2 regions of the Stenotrophomonas muris genome follow, and region 1 is predicted to be linked to the other one. Evidence: riboswitches for the same ligand, from Rfam matches in the RefSeq annotation. Region 1 holds a riboswitch; the other holds the start of a gene.
The links. Region 1 has a riboswitch for glycine ahead of ACUVWL_RS19710 (trimeric intracellular cation channel family protein). Riboswitches for the same ligand answer to the same signal wherever they lie in the genome.
Positions count from the first base shown of each region.

Region 2: linked by a shared signal. The riboswitch ahead of gcvP (aminomethyl-transferring glycine dehydrogenase) and the one ahead of ACUVWL_RS19710 (trimeric intracellular cation channel family protein) in region 1 are both predicted to bind glycine.

Region 1 is NZ_CP199879.1:4,247,665-4,256,724, forward strand. It holds gene ACUVWL_RS19695 (DUF6616 family protein) at 3-341, shown strand; gene ACUVWL_RS19700 (hypothetical protein) at 432-689, shown strand; gene ACUVWL_RS19705 (3-deoxy-7-phosphoheptulonate synthase) at 984-2,057, shown strand; gene ACUVWL_RS19710 (trimeric intracellular cation channel family protein) at 2,320-2,937, opposite strand; glycine riboswitch at 3,020-3,125, opposite strand; glycine riboswitch at 3,139-3,228, opposite strand; gene ACUVWL_RS19715 (GIY-YIG nuclease family protein) at 3,269-3,544, shown strand; gene ACUVWL_RS19720 (nuclear transport factor 2 family protein) at 3,689-4,120, shown strand; gene ACUVWL_RS19725 (hypothetical protein) at 4,124-4,540, shown strand; gene ACUVWL_RS19730 (NAD(P)/FAD-dependent oxidoreductase) at 4,633-5,913, opposite strand; gene ACUVWL_RS19735 (NYN domain-containing protein) at 6,037-6,816, shown strand; gene ACUVWL_RS19740 (glutathione S-transferase family protein) at 6,929-7,549, shown strand; gene ACUVWL_RS19745 (primosomal protein N') at 7,646-9,060, opposite strand, start outside.
Region 2 is NZ_CP199879.1:458,823-467,882, forward strand. It holds gene ACUVWL_RS01920 (amino acid permease) at 1-486, shown strand, start outside; gene ACUVWL_RS01925 (VOC family protein) at 625-1,035, shown strand; gene gcvP (aminomethyl-transferring glycine dehydrogenase) at 1,127-3,994, opposite strand; glycine riboswitch at 4,057-4,159, opposite strand; gene ACUVWL_RS01935 (multidrug effflux MFS transporter) at 4,459-5,685, shown strand; gene ACUVWL_RS01940 (siderophore-interacting protein) at 5,826-6,719, shown strand; gene ACUVWL_RS01945 (hypothetical protein) at 6,803-7,195, shown strand; gene ACUVWL_RS01950 (M2 family metallopeptidase) at 7,315-9,060, opposite strand, start outside.

The DNA.
Region 1 (9,060 bases):
GCATGTCGCACACCTTCATCGAGCTCTATACCGCCACCCCCGCCTGGACCACGCTCCAGCCCGAGCAGCGGAATGCCTTCTTCGCCCGTATCGGTGCAGGCATGCAGCAGTTCGATCCAGTCCGCATCACACTGCTGGCGATGGGCCGCATTGCCAGGGGCGTACAGCACGGCAGCGATGAGCAGTTCTATGCGGTCTGGCGCTGTGCAAGCCGCGCGGACGCCGATGCGCTGGTGGCCGGCATTGCCGCCACCGGTTGGCATCAGTACTTCGCCACCATCAACGCCGTCGGCGCAGACGATGGGATGGGGCGGCACCTTGCCGACCTGGCCGCCTTGTAGCAGCGTCTCCGGACGCGCATGGCACATGCGCCTGTCACCCGGACGCGGTAAACAGGACATTGCCCATGTCCATCCGCAGGGAAGTTGATCATGCAGAGCACGCTCCAGGTCACGCTGTTCGGCCCGCTTGGCGACAGCCCGGCATTGCAGTTGCCGGGGCGGGAAGGGCCGTCGGTGGCCATCCCGGAGGCGGCCCTGCGGCGGTTGGTCTCCGACCTCTACACCACCCGTTCCCTGCTCAATCCCGAGCAGCTGGACGAGGCCAGGCAGGAGCTGGACTGCGTGCTGGAGCGCTGGGCCGACATCCACGAAGGCCTGCTGCTGGACGTGGAAGTGCATGGCAAATGAGCAGCTTTGCGTGGCTGCTGCCGCGTAGGCAGCGCCGGCGCGCGCCTCGCTGAACCGCACCCCCGGTTGCGGATGAAACATTTTGCACTGCGCAAAAGCTGTGCTATCAATACACCCCATGAACGCAGCCGCCACCCGCTTTTACTGGTATTACTTTCCGAAGCCACTGGCGGAGGAAGGACTGCGCTCACCCTGAAGAAAGCTTCAGACGCATTCCCGAAAGCCGCCAGCGAACCTGGCGGCTTTTTTCATGCCGCCACGCTGGGGACCCCAACGTTCCGGAGATCTCCTGCAATGCCCCCGCACACCGACGACCTGCGCATCCGCACCATCGAACCGCTGACACCGCCTGCCCAGCTGCTGGCGATGCTGCCCTGTGACGATGAAGCCTCCGACACCGTCAGCGCCTCGCGCGCGGCCCTGCACCAGATCCTGCACGGCCGTGACGACCGCCTGGCAGTGGTGGTGGGCCCGTGCTCGATCCACGACCCGAAGGCCGCCATCGAATACGCCCAGCGCCTGAAGCCGCTGCGCGACGCGCTGGCCGGCGAACTGGAAATCGTCATGCGTGTGTACTTCGAGAAGCCGCGCACCACGGTGGGCTGGAAGGGCCTGATCAACGACCCGGACCTGGACGGCAGCTTCAGGATCGACAAGGGCCTGCGCATCGCACGCGGCCTGCTGCGCGACATCAACAAGCTCGGCCTGCCGGCCGGTGTCGAATTCCTCGATGTGATCTCGCCGCAGTACATCGCCGACCTGGTGGCGTGGGGCGCGATCGGCGCGCGTACCACCGAAAGCCAGGTGCATCGTGAGCTGGCCTCGGGGCTGTCGTGCCCGGTCGGCTTCAAGAACGGCACCGATGGCAACGTCAAGATCGCCGCTGACGCGGTGGGTGCGGCGTCCAACCCGCATCACTTCCTGTCGGTCACCAAGCAGGGCGGCACCGCCATCGTGTCGACCACCGGCAATCCGGATTGCCATGTGATCCTGCGCGGCGGCAAGCAGCCGAACTACGACGCCGGCAGCGTCGCCGACGCCTGCCAGGTGCTGGCCAAGGCCAAGCTGCCGACGCGCCTGATGATCGACGCCAGCCACGCCAACAGCCTGAAGAACCCCGAGAACCAGCCGAAGGTGATCGAGGACATTGCTGTTCAGCTGGAAGACGGCGAACAGCGCATCGTTGGCGTGATGATCGAGAGCCATCTGGTCGGTGGCCGCCAGGAACTGGTGGAAGGCCAGCCGCTGGTTTACGGGCAGAGCATCACCGATGGCTGCATCGACTGGGACACCACCGTGACGGTGCTGGAGCGTCTGGCTGCGGCCGTGCGCGCCCGTCGCGACGTGAAGGTGTCCGAAGCAGCCTGATCGAAGCCGCCTGAGTGCGGCACGTGTGTGGATGGCGGCCAGCGCCTGCGGGGGTGCGGCCGCGATCAGGGTCGGTCGGAGTTGGAGGCCGGCCCATCTGCACCGGCGATGCGCCTGGCGCTGCGCATGAGCGACAGCGCCAGGTACATCGCCGGGGTGGTGATACCGCTTCCTGTAGCGTCGAGCCATGCCCGACCTGCGCGCGAAGCGCGTTGGTTTGCTGCAAAGAGCAGTCGAGCATGGCTCGACTTTACGAAGAGGCTCAATGCACTTCGTCGTGGTACACGAACTTCGGCATTTCCCAGCGGTAGTGGATCGCCAGCAGGCGCAACGCGAAGCCGCCGCCGAGGCAGCACAGGATCGCGGTGGCATCGGCCACGCCCCAGTGCAGCAGCAACAGATAGGCCGCGCCGGTCAGCAGCGCGATGATCGCGTACAGCTCCTTCTGGAAGATGAGTGGCACCTCGTTGCAGAGGATGTCGCGCAGCACCCCGCCGAACGCGCCGGTCAGCATGCCGGCGATCAGCACGATCGGCATTGCATGGCCGGCTTCGCGCGCGATCGAGCAGCCGATCAGGGTGAAGGCGATCAGGCCCAGCCCGTCGAGCACCAGGAAGGTGCGGCGGAAGTGATGCATCCAGCGCGCCACCCAGGTGGCGATCAGCGCCGCGCATACGGTGAAGCCCAGGTACTCGGGGTGCTTCACCCAGCCCAGCGGGTAGTGGCCGAGCAGGATGTCGCGCAGTGAACCACCCCCGAGGGCGGTGACGCAGGCGATCATGACCACGCCGAACAGGTCCATGCGGCGGCGGCCGGCGGACAGTGCGCCGGTCATGGCTTCGGCGGAAATGGCGATCAGGTAGATGATGGACAGCAGCATGGGACAGGCTCCGGGCGCGGTGGGGCCGGCCATGCGCGACCACCGCCACTGCCTGCGCAATGACGGGATGACGATGACCGGTGCCGCTCCCGCTGTCCTTTTGCCTGAGAGTTCAGCGGCATGGACCGCGTGCCCCTTCGGCGGATCGCCCCGGGCGTGCCCGGTGACCTCTCTCCAGCTCGGCGAGTCGAATGCATGGTTGGTGGGATTCCAGCCCACCGGCCTGAGCGATCATGGGAGCCTGCGCCTTCGGCGGGCGCCAGCGCGGCGCCTCTCTCCTGCATTCGGGCGCCAGTATATCCGCTGCAGTGCAGCACGGCATAATCCAGGCATGGCCCCGTCCGTCCGCCCGTGGTTCCTGTACCTGCTCGAATGCCGCGATGGCAGCTATTACGCCGGCATCAGCACCGATGTGGAGGCGCGTTTCGCCGCCCACCAGGCCGGCAAGGGCGCGCGCTACACCCGGGCCCGGCCGCCGCTGCGCGTGCTGGCCGTGCGCGAATACCCGGACCGGGCCGCGGCCTCGCGGGCCGAGTGGCAACTCAAGCAGCAGCCCCGCGAACGCAAGCTGGCCTGGCTGCAGGCAACGGATCCTGCGCTTCTGTAGAGCCGAGCCCACGCTCGGCTGTTGTTCCGTCTGCCCGATGCGGGAGCCGAGCATGGGCTCGGCTCTACAGTAGATCCACGTCATGCGTGGATGGGCCGTTCGGCCCATGCGATGATCCGCCCGCGCCCAGAGCCGGAGACCCGGATGTCCACGATTGCCCTGCTGTTCGCGCTTTCCGCAGCAACGAGCCCTGCCGCCGACCCCGCCACGATCGCGGCCATCGAAGCCACCTGCCACGACTACGTCGATGGCCAGCTGGAGGCCGATCCGCAGCGCGTCGCCCGTTCGCTGCACCCGGACCTGGCCAAGCGCGCGGTCCTCGGCGATACACCCGACGAGCGCCTGGGCCTGCGCCGGATGTCGAAGGAAGAGCTGGTCTCGCTGACGAAACAGGGCGCGCTGAAGACCCCGAAGGATCAATGGGATCGCCGCTGCACGGTGCTGGACGTGACCGGCAACGCGGCCTCGGTGCGGCTGGAAACCCCGTGGTTCGTCGACTACTTCCACATGGGGCGTTTCGACCAGCGCTGGGTCATCGTCAACGCACTGTGGTACCCGAAACCGAAGGCGCACTGAGCGATGCGTGCCGCCGGCAACGCATGGATCTCCGTCGTCGTGCTGGTCGCCGGCATCGCGCTGCTGCCTGGCCTGCTGTATCTGCTCGGGCTGGCATTGGTGGACGGTCGGCCGAAGCCGGCCGACCGCGCGCCCAGTGGTGTGGCTGCGTGCAGCGGTGAGCCACGGGCGGGATACCAGCCGATGAACCCCTGGCGCTTCACCGCCCAGTTCTTCGACAAGGACGGGATGAAGAACAAGGTGCCTGAAGTGGAGCGGGAGGCCTTCTGGATTGCCCGGCGCCACCTGTGGCGGCAACCTCGGCGCGGCATGCTGCGCTGGCATCTCAGCAGCACCGCGTTGGCGATCTGGATCACCCGGCATTGGAGTACCGCGCAGATTGCGGACACCGCGAGGAAGGAGGACTTCTGCCGGAAGTAGATCCACGCCATGCGTGGATGGCGCTCCATGTTTGTTGACGGGGTCAGAGCCCTTTCCCGCGGAAAGGGATCCGACCCCTGTTGCGTGCGGCCTTACCGCCTCGGCCGCCGGTCGTCCTGGTCATCACCGAAGATGATGCGCGCGCTGCGCTGGTAGCTCCAGTACGCGACCGCCCAGTTCAGCAGCACCACGATGCGGTTGCGGAAGCCGATCAGGAAGAACACGTGCGCGGCCAGCCAGAACCACCAGGCCAGCACGCCAGAGAGCTGCAGCCGGCCCAGGTGCACGATCGCGGCCATGCGGCCAATGGTGGCGAGGTTGCCGTAGTCGGCGTACTTGAACGGCCCCGGTGCCGCCTTGCCGTGCAGGCGTGCACGGACCACCTCGGCCACGTACTTGCCCATCTGCTTGGCCGCGGGCGCCACGCCGGGAACCGGCTTGCCGTCGGCCTGGCTCAGTGCGGCCAGGTCGCCGGCCACGAACAGCTCCGGGTGATCGGGCAGGGTCAGGTCCGGCTGCACCTGCACGCGGCCGGCGCGGTCCAGCGGCACGTCCAGCGTGCGCGCCAGTGGTGAAGCGGCCACGCCGGCGGCCCAGACCACGGTGCGGGCCGGCACGAACTGCTCACCGAGCTTGAAGCCCTGGCTGTCGATGTCGCTCACCGGGGTACCGGTCAGCACTTCCACGCCCAGCTTTTCCAGCTGGCGGCGCGCCTTCAGCGAAAGTACTTCCGGGAACGAAGACAGCACGCGCGGCCCAGCCTCGACCAGCCGCACCTTGGCGCTGGCCGGATCGATGTGGCGGAATTCGTTGCGCAGCGTGTGGCGCGCGATCTCGGCCAGCGTGCCGGCCAGTTCGACGCCGGTGGGACCACCACCGACGATGGCGAAACTCAGCCACGCCGCCTTCCTGGCCGGGTCCGGTTCGGCCTCGGCGCGTTCGAACGCCAGCAGCAGCTTGCGGCGCAGTGCAATGGCATCGTCCAGCGTTTTCAGGCCAGGGGCATCATCGGCCCACTGGTCGTTGCCGAAGTAGGCGTGGGTAGCGCCGGTGGCCAGCAGCAGGCTGTCGTAGTCCAGCGTGCTGCCATCGGCCATGCCGATCTGCCGTGCCTGCTTGTCGATGGCGACCACTTCGCCGAGGCGGACTTCCACGTTGCGCTGGTGGCCGAGGATGTGGCGCAGCGGTGCGGCGATATCCGGCGCGGACAGGCCGGCGGTGGCCACCTGGTACAGCAGCGGCTGGAACAGGTGATGGTTGCGGCGGTCGACCAGGGTGATGCGTATGCGCTCGCGGGCCAGGGCACGGGTGGCCCAGAGACCGGCAAAACCGCCGCCGACAACGACCAGGTGGGGAACGCGCTCGCGACTCATCGACTCACTCCAGTGGGGGCATTGGGGGAAGCGCCTGGCATCTTCGCACGGCGGCCACCTGTCACGTCAGCGCCTGGGTGGATCGGCGATACTCGGGTTCAGGCAACCGCCCGCGAGGAATCCATGAGCGAACCGGAAAAGCGCATCGCCCTGTTGATCGATGCCGACAATGCGCCGGCCTCGAAGATCGACGAGGTCCTGGCCGAAGTCGCCCGCTATGGCGTGGCCAACGTGCGCCGTGCCTACGGCAACTGGAAGAGCCCGCGGTTGAAGGGCTGGGAAGCGGTGCTGCACGAATACGCGATCCGCCCGATCCAGCAGTTCGCCTACAGCAAGGGCAAGAATGCGTCGGACATGGCGATGGTGATCGATGCCATGGACCTGCTGTACGCGCGCAACCTTGATGGCTTCGCCATCGTGTCGAGCGATGCCGATTTCACCCCGATGGTGATGCGCCTGCTGACCGACGGCGTGAAGGTGTATGGCTTCGGCGAAAAGAAGACGCCGGAACCGTTCGTCAACGCGTGCTCGAAGTTCACCTACCTGGAAGCGCTGGGCCAGACCCACGCCAGCGTGCCGGATGCCGAGCAGGCATCGAGCGAACAGGCATCGAACGAGCCCGTCGCCAATGATGATGCACGCCCGCGCAAGAGCGGGGCGGAGATGCGCAGCGACACCCGGCTGGTGAAGATGCTGCGCCGCGCGGTGTCCTCGGCCGAGGGCGAGGATGGCTGGTCGCACCTGGGGCCGGTCGGCAGCCAGATCGGCAACCAGGCCTCGTTCGATCCGCGCAACTATGGCTACGGCAAACTCAGCGATCTGCTGGCGGCGATCGGCCTGTTCGAGCTGAAGAAGGATGGCAAGTCGTCCTACGTGCGCGCGCTGCCAAAAAAGAACCGGTAGTGCCGGCCGCCGGCCGGCAGCACGCAGGCGCCCGATCCCGCATCCGGCACGCACATCTCCACTCCAATCAGGCGTATCGTTGCCGCTCGCATTGCCAGCAAGGAAAACCCGCATGTTGAAGATCTGGGGCCGCCGCAATTCCAGCAACGTCCGCAAGGTGCTGTGGTGTGCCGAGGAGATCGGCCTGCCGTACGAATCCATCGAAGTCGGCGGCAGCCATGGCGGCACGCAGACGCCGGAGTACCAGGCGATGAATCCCAACGGCCTGGTGCCGGTGATCGAGGACCACGGCCTGCCGCTGTGGGAATCGAACACCATCGTGCGTTACCTGAGCGCGCGCTATGCGCTGGGCACGCTGTACGCCGAGGACCCGATGGAGCGCGCGCAGGCCGAAAAGTGGATGGACTGGAGCACCTCGCGGATGGCGCCGCTGTACAGCGACCTGGTCTGGGGCATCATGCGCACCGCGCCGGCCGACCGTGACGAAGCGCGCATCAGCGCGGCCATCGTCCGTGCCGGTGACTACCTGGCGATGGCCGATGCCACCCTGGCCACGCAGCCATGGCTGTCGGGCGGGACGTTCGCGATGGGCGACATTCCGCTCGGCTCGCTGGTGTACGCCTGGTATGAACTGCCGATCCAGCGCCCGGACCTGCCGCACCTGGCCGAGTGGTATGCGCGCCTGCGTGAGCGACCGGCCTACCAGCGCGGCGTGATGTCGCCGCTGACGTAAGCGAAGGCGTCCGGGGTCAGAGCCCTTTTCTGCGAAAAGGGATCCGACCCCAGGGCATCGGGGTCGGATCCCACCCGACGGGTGGGCTCTGACCCCTCAATAAAGATCCGTTGGATCCACATCCAGCGACCAGCGCACCTTGCGTGCTTCCGGCAGCGCGTACAGCTGCGGAACCAGTTGCGAAAGCACGCCATGCAGCGGCGGCCGCTGCAGGGCAGACAGCAGCAGCTGCGTGCGCTGGTAACCGGCCCGCCGCGGCATCGGCGCCGGCATCGGCCCGTAGGCCTCGACCACGTTCTGTTCGCCCAGCAGGTGCCGGGCTGCCAGCAGGAATGCATTGGCATGCTCCACCTGCTGCGCTTCGGCGCGCATCAGCGCCAGATGCGCGAAGGGCGGGAATCCGGCCGCCTGGCGCTGGTTCAACTCGGCTTGCGCGAACGGATGGTAGCCACCGCTCACCAGGGTTTCCAGCAGCGGGTGCCCGGGGTGATGGGTCTGCAGCCAGACCTCGCCCGGGTCGCGCGCACGTCCCGCGCGACCGGCCACCTGGATCAGCTGCTGCGCCAGTTTTTCGCTGGCGCGGAAGTCGGCCGAGAACAGGCCCTCATCGATACCCACCACCACCACCAGGGTCAGCTTGGGCAGGTCGTGGCCCTTGGCCAGGATCTGCGTGCCGACCAGGATGCCGGGCTGGTCGCCCAGTTTCGCCAGCTGCTGTTCCAGCGCGTCGCGCCGTGAGGTGGTGCCGCGGTCGATGCGCACCACCGGGAAGTCGGCGAAGGCCGCAGTGAGATGTTCTTCCAGGCGTTCGGTACCGATGCCCTGCGGTTGCAGTGCCAGGCTGCCGCAGGCCGGACATGCCAGCGGCGCCGGTTGCCGCGCGCCGCAGTGGTGGCACTGCAGGCGACGACCGCCACCATGCACGGTCATCGGCGCATCGCAGCGCTGGCATGGCGCGGTCCAGCCGCAGTCGTGGCACAGCAGCACCGGTGCGTAGCCGCGGCGGTTCTTGAACACCAGCACCTGCTGGCCACGCTGCAGATGCTCCCCGATGCCGGCCAGCACATCGGCCGAGAGGCCGTCATGCAGCGGGCGCTTGCGTACATCGAGGATGCGCACGCGCGGTGGCCGCGCATCGCCGGCGCGCTGTTTCAGGCGCAGGTGGGTGTAACGCCCGGCGTAGGCGTTGTGCAGGGTTTCCAGCGAGGGCGTGGCACTGCCCAGCAACACCGGAACGCCCAGCGACTTGGCCCGGACCAGGGCGAAATCGCGCGCGTGGTAACGGATGCCGTCCTGCTGCTTGTAGCTGCCGTCGTGTTCCTCGTCGACGATCAGCAGGCCGGCCTGGGGCAGCGGCGTGAACACCGCTGAGCGGGTGCCGACGATGACGCGCGCTTCGCCGCGTGAGGCCGCTGCCCAGACGCGCGCGCGCTCGTTGTCGTTCAACCCCGAGTGCAGCGCATGCACGGCGATGCCGAGGCGGCCACGGAAGCGTGCCAGGGTCTGCGGGG
Region 2 (9,060 bases), 720 kb from region 1:
GTGATCGCGCTGCTGTCGGCGCTCAATGCCAACCTCTACGGCGCCTCGCGCATGATGTATTCGCTGGCGCAGCGTCGCGAAGCGCCGGCCGTGCTTGGCTGGACCGACCCGCGCCAGGTGCCGGTGATCGCCGTGCTGGCCAGCGTGCTGTTCGGCTTTGCCGCCACGGTAATGGAACTGCTGTTCCCGGACCGGGTGCTGCCGGTGCTGCTGAACATCGTCGGTTCCACCTGCCTGCTGGTGTGGACGCTGTCGCTGGTCTCGCAGCTGGTGCTGCGTCGTCGCGCGGATCGTCTGGGTACCCGACTGCCGTTCCGCATGGCCGGTTTCCCGTGGCTGACCTGCTGTGCACTGGCGATCCTTGCGCTGATCTTCGGCCTGCTGCTGAGTGAGTCGCACACCCGCCTGCAGTTCCTGTCGATGGTGGCGTTGACCGCCACGATCGCCGCCAGCAGTGCCATCGCGCGGCGCATGCGCCAGGCGTGATTCTGTAGAGCCGACCCTGCGGTCGGCTGCTGTTTGCGCGATCGCCAGCCGAGCATGGGCTCGGCTCTACAACAGGCACACACTCCGCGTGGCACTGTGCAGGCAGGCCGTCATCGGCCCGTCGACCAGGAGTACCGCATGCTGCGCAGCCGTCCCTTCCTGATGTTCACCGGCCAGGCCGAGGCCGCGCTGGCCCTGTACGCCGAAGCCTTTGCCGATTTCCGGCTGCTGGCCCTGCAACGCCATCCCGAGGGGGCCGGCGCCGGCGTGCCGGGGCAGGTCCGCCAGGCCATCTTCCTGCTCGGTGGCACCCACTACCTGTGCTTCGACAGCCTGGACGTGCACGATTTCACCTTCTCGCCGTCGATCTCGCTGTTCGTCGAGTGTTCCGGTGCCGAGCAGTTCGAGCGCGCGGCACGCGTGCTGGGTGAGGGCGGCCATTGGTTGATGCCGGTGGGCGACTATGACTTCAGCAATCGCTACGGCTGGGTGCAGGACCGCTTTGGCGTGTCGTGGCAGTTGAGCCTGGGGCAGATGCCGGACCCGTGATCGGATGCTTGTGGGTGTGGGCCTTGGTCCACACGCCCCATGAAAACGGCCCGCTTGCGCGGGCCGTTTTCTTTACCGATGCAGTGAGGAATCACGCCTCGACTTCATCATCCTTGTAGGCATCGACCGGGATGCAGGCGCACATCACGTTCTTGTCGCCGTACACGTTGTCGACACGCGCCACCGGCGGCCAGTATTTGCTCTGCTTCAGGCTGGCCAGCGGGAAGGCGGCCAGTTCACGCGGGTAGGCGTGGGTCCACTCGCTGGCGGTCACTGCGGTGGCAGTGTGCGGCGCGTTCTTCAGCGGGTTGTCCTCGCGGTCGAGGCGGCCGTCTTCGATCGCGGTGATCTCCTCGCGGATCTGGATCATCGCGTTGATGAAGCGATCCAGTTCGTGCAGCGATTCGCTCTCGGTCGGCTCCACCATCAGCGTGCCGGCCACCGGGAAGCTCAGGGTCGGGGCATGGAAGCCGAAGTCGATCAGGCGCTTGGCCACGTCCTCGGCACCGATGCCGCTGGTCTTCTCCAGCGGGCGCACGTCCAGGATGCACTCGTGCGCCACCAGGCCGTTGCGGCCGGTGTACAGGGTCTTGAAGTGCGGGGCCAGGCGCTTGGCGATGTAGTTGGCGTTGAGCTGCGCGACCTGGGTGGCCTTGCGCAGGCCGTCGCGGCCCATCATCGCGATGTACATCCAGCTGATCGGCAGGATCGAGGCGCTGCCGAAGCTGGCCGCGCTGACCATGCCGACCGGGCCGTTGTCACCCAGCTTGCCCGGCAGGAACGGGGCCAGGTGCTCCTTGACCGCGCACGGGCCGACGCCCGGGCCGCCACCGCCGTGCGGGATGCAGAAGGTCTTGTGCAGATTCAGGTGCGAAACGTCCGACCCCCACTTGCCCGGCTTGGCCACGCCGACCAGGGCATTCATGTTGGCACCGTCGGTGTACACCTGGCCGCCGTGCTTGTGGATGATCTCGCAGATCTCCACCACCTCTTCCTCGAACACGCCGTGCGTGGACGGGTAGGTCATCATGATCGCAGCCAGGCGGTCGCTGTACTTCTCGGCGTTGAGGCGGATGTCCTCGACGTCGACGTTGCCGTTGGCATCGGTCTTGGTCACCACCACCTTCATGCCGCACATCTGCGCCGAGGCCGGGTTGGTGCCGTGCGCCGAATCCGGGATCAGGCAGATGTCGCGGTGGCCTTCGCCGCGCGAGCGGTGGTAGGCGCGGATCGCCAGCAGGCCGGCGTACTCGCCCTGCGCGCCGGAGTTCGGCTGCAGGCTGACCGCGTCATAGCCGGTGCATTCCACCAGCATCGCTTCCAGCGTGTCGATGAGTTCCTTGTAGCCCAGCGCCTGGTCGGCCGGCACCAGCGGGTGGATCTGCGAGAACTCCGGCCAGGTCACCGGGATCATCTCGGCGGTGGCGTTGAGCTTCATGGTGCACGAGCCCAGCGGGATCATCGTGCGGTCCATCGCCAGGTCCTTGTCGGCCAGCGAGCGCAGGTAGCGCAGCAGTTCGTGCTCGCTGTGGTGGGTGTTGAACACCGGATGGGTCAGGAACGCGGACTGGCGCAGCAGGCCGGCCGGCAGCGCATCGGCGGTGCTGGCATCCAGCGCGTCGACGTCGGCCTGCGCACCGAACACGGCGGCCAGTGCGACCACGTCGGCGCGGGTGGCGGTCTCGTCCAGGCTGATGCCGACCGAGTCGCTGTCGATCGCACGCAGGTTGTAACCGGCGGCGCGGGCCTTGGCGTGAATCTCATCGGCGTGCACGCCGGTGACATGCAGGGTGTCGAAGAAGTCGCCACCGACCTGCACGCCGGCCTCGCGCAGCGCGGCGGCCAGGATCGAGGCCAGGCGGTGGGTGCGCCGGGCGATGCGGGTCAGGCCTTCCGGGCCGTGGTACACGGCATACATCGAGGCCATCACCGCCAGCAGCACCTGTGCGGTACAGATGTTGGAGGTGGCCTTCTCGCGGCGGATGTGCTGCTCGCGGGTCTGCAGGGTCAGGCGGTAGGCCGGGTTGCCCTGGGCATCGACCGAGACGCCGATCAGGCGGCCCGGCATCGAGCGCTTGTAGGCGTCGCGGCAGGCCATGAATGCGGCGTGCGGGCCGCCGAAGCCGAACGGCACGCCGAAACGCTGGCTGTTGCCGACCACGATGTCCGCACCCCATTCGCCCGGGGCGGCCAGCAGGGTCAGCGCCAGCAGGTCGGTGGCCACGGCCACCAGGCCGCCGCGCGCGTGCACGGCCTCGACCAGCGCCTTGTAGTCGCCGATCTGGCCGAAGGTGTCCGGGTACTGCAGCAGCAGGCCGAAGGCTTCTGCTTCCAGTGCCTCGGCCGGGGTGCCGACGCGCAGCACGATGCCCATGGGCTCGGCGCGGGTACGCAGCAGTTCCAGGGTCTGCGGGTGCACGGCGTCGTGCACGAAGAAGGTGTCCGACTTCGACTTGGCCGAACGCTTGGCCAGGGTCATCGCTTCAGCTGCGGCGGTGGCTTCGTCCAGCAGCGAGGCGTTGGCGATTTCCATGCCGGTGAGGTCGGCGCACAGGGTCTGGAAGTTGATCAGCGCTTCCATGCGGCCCTGCGAGATCTCGGCCTGGTACGGGGTGTAGGCGGTGTACCAGGCCGGGTTTTCCAGGATGTTGCGCAGGATCACGTTCGGCGTGTGGGTACCGTAGTAGCCCTGGCCGATGAAGCTGCGCAGCACGGTGTTCTTGTCGGCGATCGCACGGATCTTCGCCAGTGCCTGCACTTCGGTCATCGATTCCGGCAGTGCCAGCGGCGCCGGCGACTTGATCTTGGCCGGTACGATGGCATCGGTCATCGCATCCAGCGACGCGTGGCCGACGACGTCGAGCATCTGCGCGATCTCGGCATCGTTGGGGCCGATGTGGCGCTCGACGAACGCATTGTGGTGCTCGAGCTCACGCAGGGAAGGGGTGTTCTGGGACATGGCGAAGGATCCGTCAGGAAAGGGCACACGCACGGGCACAAGCCGCCGGTCGGCGGTCTGCGGGGCGCCCCTCTGTCCTTTTGCCTGAGAGTTTGGAAGCGCGGAAAACCGCGGCTTCGTGCCCCTTCGGCGCCGGATCGAACCGGTCTCTCCAGAGTTGTGTTACGGGTGGTATCGGGCCTGAGCGATTACGGGCGTTGCGCCTTCGGCAGCGGTGTTCCGCTTCTCCCACCGTGTTGCCCGCCGATTATAGCCCGTTGCGGGCGCGCCAGCCGCCTGCGGGCCCGGCCGCGGCGCCTGAATGGCCGATGGCCCGCCCGTGCGTTTTGTGCACTGCTGCATGGCATCAGGCGCAATCCCCACCTATGATGGGCGGATACCCGAATTCATCTGGCGCCGTCCCTGCTGCAGGGGACTGGCGCCCGCCGTGCGTGCCGCGCATGGCCCTGCCGGACGCCTTCTCCATGACCGCCGCTGTTGCTCCTTCCACCCGCCGCATGGCCCTGCTGCTCGCCGGCCTGGCCATGTTCGGTCCGTTCTCGATCGACACCATCTTCCCAGCGTTCCCGCAGCTGGCCCAGCGCCTGGCGGTGGACGAGGTGGCGGTGCAGCAGACCATCAGCGTGTACCTGCTGTTCTACGGCCTGATGAGCCTGGCACACGGCCCGCTGTCCGATGCCTGGGGCCGCAAGCGGGTGATCCTCGGCGGCCTGGTGGTGTTCGTCGGCGCCTCGGTCGGCTGTGCGCTGTCCACCGATCTGACCACGCTGCTGGGGTTCCGCGCCCTGCAGGGCCTGTCCGCAGGCGTCGGCATGATCGTCGGCCGCGCGGTGATCCGCGACCTGTACCACGGTCACGACGCGCAGCGGCTGATGAGCCAGGTGTCGATGCTGTTCGGCATCGCCCCGGCGATCGCGCCGATCATCGGTGGCTGGATCCTGCTCAGCGGTGCTGGCTGGCCGCTGATCTTCTGGTTCCTGGTGGTGTTCGCACTGGTTCTGCTGGCGGCCACCGCCCGCTACCTGCCGGAGACCCATCCGCTCGAAGCGCGCGTTCCGTTGTCGCCGCGGGTGCTGATGCGTGATTACGTGCGCATCGGTTTCAATCCGCGCTTCCTGCGCCTGGCGCTGGCCGGCAGCATCGGTTTCGGTGGCATCTTCCTGTACATCTCCTCGGCACCGGTGTTCGTGATGCAGCACCTGCACCTGGGCGAGGGCGGTTTCGCCTGGCTGTTCATCCCCACCATCGGCGGCATGACCACCGGCTCGTTCCTGTCCGGGCGCATGGCCGGGCACACCACGCCCACCCGCCAGGTATCCATTGGTTTCGGCCTGTGCGCGCTGTCGGTGCTGCTGAACGTCGGCTACGTGGCGCTGGCGCCGCAGTTCGTGCTGCCGTGGGCGGTGCTGCCGATCTTCCTGGGTGGCATGGGCATGGCGCTGATCTTCCCGATCCTGGCGCTGGCGGTGCTGGACATGTACCCGCACCAGCGCGGCCTGGCCTCGTCGCTGCAGGCCTTCGTGCAGCTGATGATCAGCACCGTGGTGGCCGGCGTGGTGTCGCCGCTGCTCAGCGCCAGCCCGCTGCACCTGGCGTTGGGCCAGGCTGGGTTCTTCGGCGCCGGCTTCGTGTTCTGGTACTGGGAACACCGGCGCGAACGCGCGGCGCAGGCAGCCTGCACGGGTCACTGAGCAGCGCGCAGGGGTAGGGCAGGCTACGACGCCCGCAACGCTTGCGACGGGAAACCGCCGGACTAGGCTGGGCACTCCAGCCAGCCGGTGCACAGGTGCACGACAGCCAGCCGATCCACTGTCGTTGCATGAGGTTCCCCATGGCTGCGCAGCAGACCTACCGCCTGTTCGAGGTGGCGCTGAAGGAGCGCCGCGTTCTTTCCCCTTCCCTGGACCGCATGGTGTTCACCGGTGCCGAAGTGGCGCGGATGACGACCGGAGGGCCCGACCAGCGCATCAAGGTGTTCTTCCCCTTGCCCGGCCAGGAGGTGCCGCAGGTCCCCAGCGGCGAGGACTGGTACCCACGCTATCGGGCCCTGCCGGACGATCAGCGCCCGCCGATGCGCACCTACACCCTCCGCCAGCTGCGTGCAGAGCAGGGCGAGGTCGATGTTGATTTCGTGCTGCATGGCGAGACCGGGCCGGCCTCGCGATGGGCCATCCATGCACGGCCGGGCGACCGCGTGGTGCTGCTGGCCCCGGATGCCGACTGCGCCGACAGCAGCGAGGGCTGGGAATGGAAGCCGCCGGCCGGCGTTGGCCAGGTGCTGCTGGTGGCTGACGAGACCGCGCTGCCGGCAGTGGCCGGCATTCTTGAGGAACTGGCGGCCAGGGTGGATCCGCCACGTACGCTGGCCCTGCTGGAAGTGGCGCAGGCCGGTGATGCGGTTCGCCTGAAGGCGCCGGCCACGGCCGAGCTGGTCTGGTTGCCGCGCGGGCGGGCGGCGTACGGGGCGCCCCTGTTGCAGGCGGTGCAGGCGCGCCTGGCCGCCTCGAGCGTGGTCGCTGGCGAAGAACTGGAAGAGATCGACGTTGACGCGCAGATTCTCTGGGAACAGGCCGATGCCAGCGTGGCCGGGCCGCTGTATGCCTGGGTGGCAGGCGAGGCGGGAGCGGTGATGGCGATCCGTCGCCATCTGGTCCGCGAGTGCGGGCTGGACCGCCGCACGATCACCTTCATGGGTTACTGGCGGCACGGCAAGGTGCTGGACTGACCTTGCTGGATCGAGCGCGCGTGAAGCGGTGCTGCGCGTGGGGTGCGCTATCCTTGCGCCCCCTTTCGCAGCGGTACCGCACCATGTCCACCAGCTCCAAGACCCGCCGCGACCAGCGCCGTCGCCAGGAAAAGCAGGCCGCCAACAAGGCCGCTGCCCAGGCCTCGCCGGTGGAGCCACATGCGGAACTGCGCGACGCGCAGCGCACCCTGCTGGCCGGTGTCGTGCGCCGCGATGGCGAATGGGTGCTGGGCATGGACGGCCGTATCGCCGGCCACAGTGACTCCGCCGCGCAGGTACTGGCGCTGATCATGCAGGCCGGTGAACTGCACGAGCGCAACGGCACGCCGGTGCGCCTGATGTACTCCGATGCGCTGCGCGACGCCGCACAGGCCGAAGCGAAGGAAAAGGGCCAGACCTTCGAGGAGTTCAAGGCGGACCTGGCCGCGGCGATGGCGGCGAAGAAGGACAGCTGACAGGCATTCCGGTAGAGCCGGCCGCTGGCCGGCTGCCCGCGGGGTCTTCATCGCGTGGTTGCCGGCCAGCGGCCGGCACTACCAGGAAGGGGCGGATCCTTGCGGACCCGCCCCTTTTTTCATTTTGCCGCCGGGGCCGCGTTGGCCTGCCAGCCGCACATCTGGCCTTCGTTCTGCTGCTTCAGCCACTCGTTGACCGGCGTGAAGTACTCGATCATCGGGCCGGCATCGAGCTTGTCGGTGCCGGTCAGCTCCTTCAGCGTGGCCTGCCACGGCTGGCTGGCACCCTTGCTCAGCATCGCCCAGTATTTCTGGCCGGCTTCCTTGTTGCCGTAGAAGGTGCACTCATGCAGCGGGCCCTTGTAGCCGGCCGCGTCGCACAGGCCCTTGTAGAACTGGAACTGCAGGATGCGCGCCAGGAAGTAGCGGGTGTACGGGGTGTTGCCTGGCACGTGGTACTTCGCGCCCGGATCGAAGAACTCCTCGCCACGGGTACTGGCAGGCGCCACGCCCTGGTACTTGGCCTTCAGGTCCCACCATGCCTTGTTGTAGTTGTCGGCGGTGATCGAACCATCGAACACACCCCAGCGCCAGCGGTCGATCATCAGCCCGAACGGCAGGAACGACACGCCCGACAGCGCCATGCGCATCTGGTTGTTGATGACCGCTTCGCGGCTTTCGGTCGGCGCATCGACCAGGCCGATCGAGCTGAGGTACTTGGGGGTCATCGCCAGCACGATGGTGTCGCCGATCGCTTCATGGAACCCATCGTTGGCACCGCCCTGGAACAGCGGCGGCAGCGGGTTGTAGGCCAGGTCGTAATAGATGTGGCCCAGCTCGTGGTAGATGGTGGTGAAGTTCTCTTCGTTCGGCTTGATGCACATCTTGGTGCGCACGTCGCCTTCCATGTTCATGTCCCAGGCGCTGGCGTGGCAGACCACATCGCGGTCATCGGGCTTGATGAACTGGGTGCGTTCCCAGTACGACTGCGGCAGCGACGGCATGCCCAGCGACACGTAGAAGTCCTGCGCGCGTTCGGTCATCTGCTTGGCGGTGCGCAGTTCGGCCTCGCGCTGCGCCTTGTACTGCGCGGCCACGTTGGCATCCTTGCCGGCCTTGGCCAGCGCCGCGCTCAGGTTGGTCTGGTACTGCTTCTCCAGCGCCGCGGTGATGTCCAGGCTGCCGGCGCCCGGGTACGGTTCCAGCTGGTCCCACAGGTTCGACCAGTCCTGCTGCCACATGTTGCCCAGCAGGTGCGCGGCGATCAGGCCGTTGCCCACTTCGGCCTTGTCCTTGCCGTAGGTCTTGTCCAGCTTGCCGCGTGCGTAGCAGTGCAGCTGCTCGTACATCGGCTTGACCTGTTCCCACAGGCGGTCGGTTTCCGGGCCGATCTGCTCCGGCGGCATGTCATAGCCGCTGCGCCACATCTGGCCGGCATCGGTGAAGCCCATGCCCTTGGCGCCTTCGTTCACCAGGCCGACGAACTTCTGGTAGTCGCCGCGCATGTTCTTGGTGGTGCTGTGCCAGCCCTGCCAGGCGTCGAGCTGCTTGTCATAGTCGCGGCTGCGTGCCAGCACCTGCTCCAGCTCGCCCAGCTGGCGGCAGGAGTTCGGATCGTTGGCATCGGTGCAGTACTTGCCGGCGCCATAGCTGCCTTCCATGCGGGTGGCGATCTGGGTCAGCTCGGCCAGCTTGGCCGGGTCGCGCGGTGCCGGCATCGACGACATCAGCTTCAGCAGGTGGATCGCGCGCTTGCTGTCCTCGCTCATCGGCTTGCCGTCGAACTTCGCAGCCTGTTCGATCCAGCTGTTGAGCTGGGTCAGCGAGCGCTCGTTGGCCTTGGCCGCGATGCGTTCCGAATCACT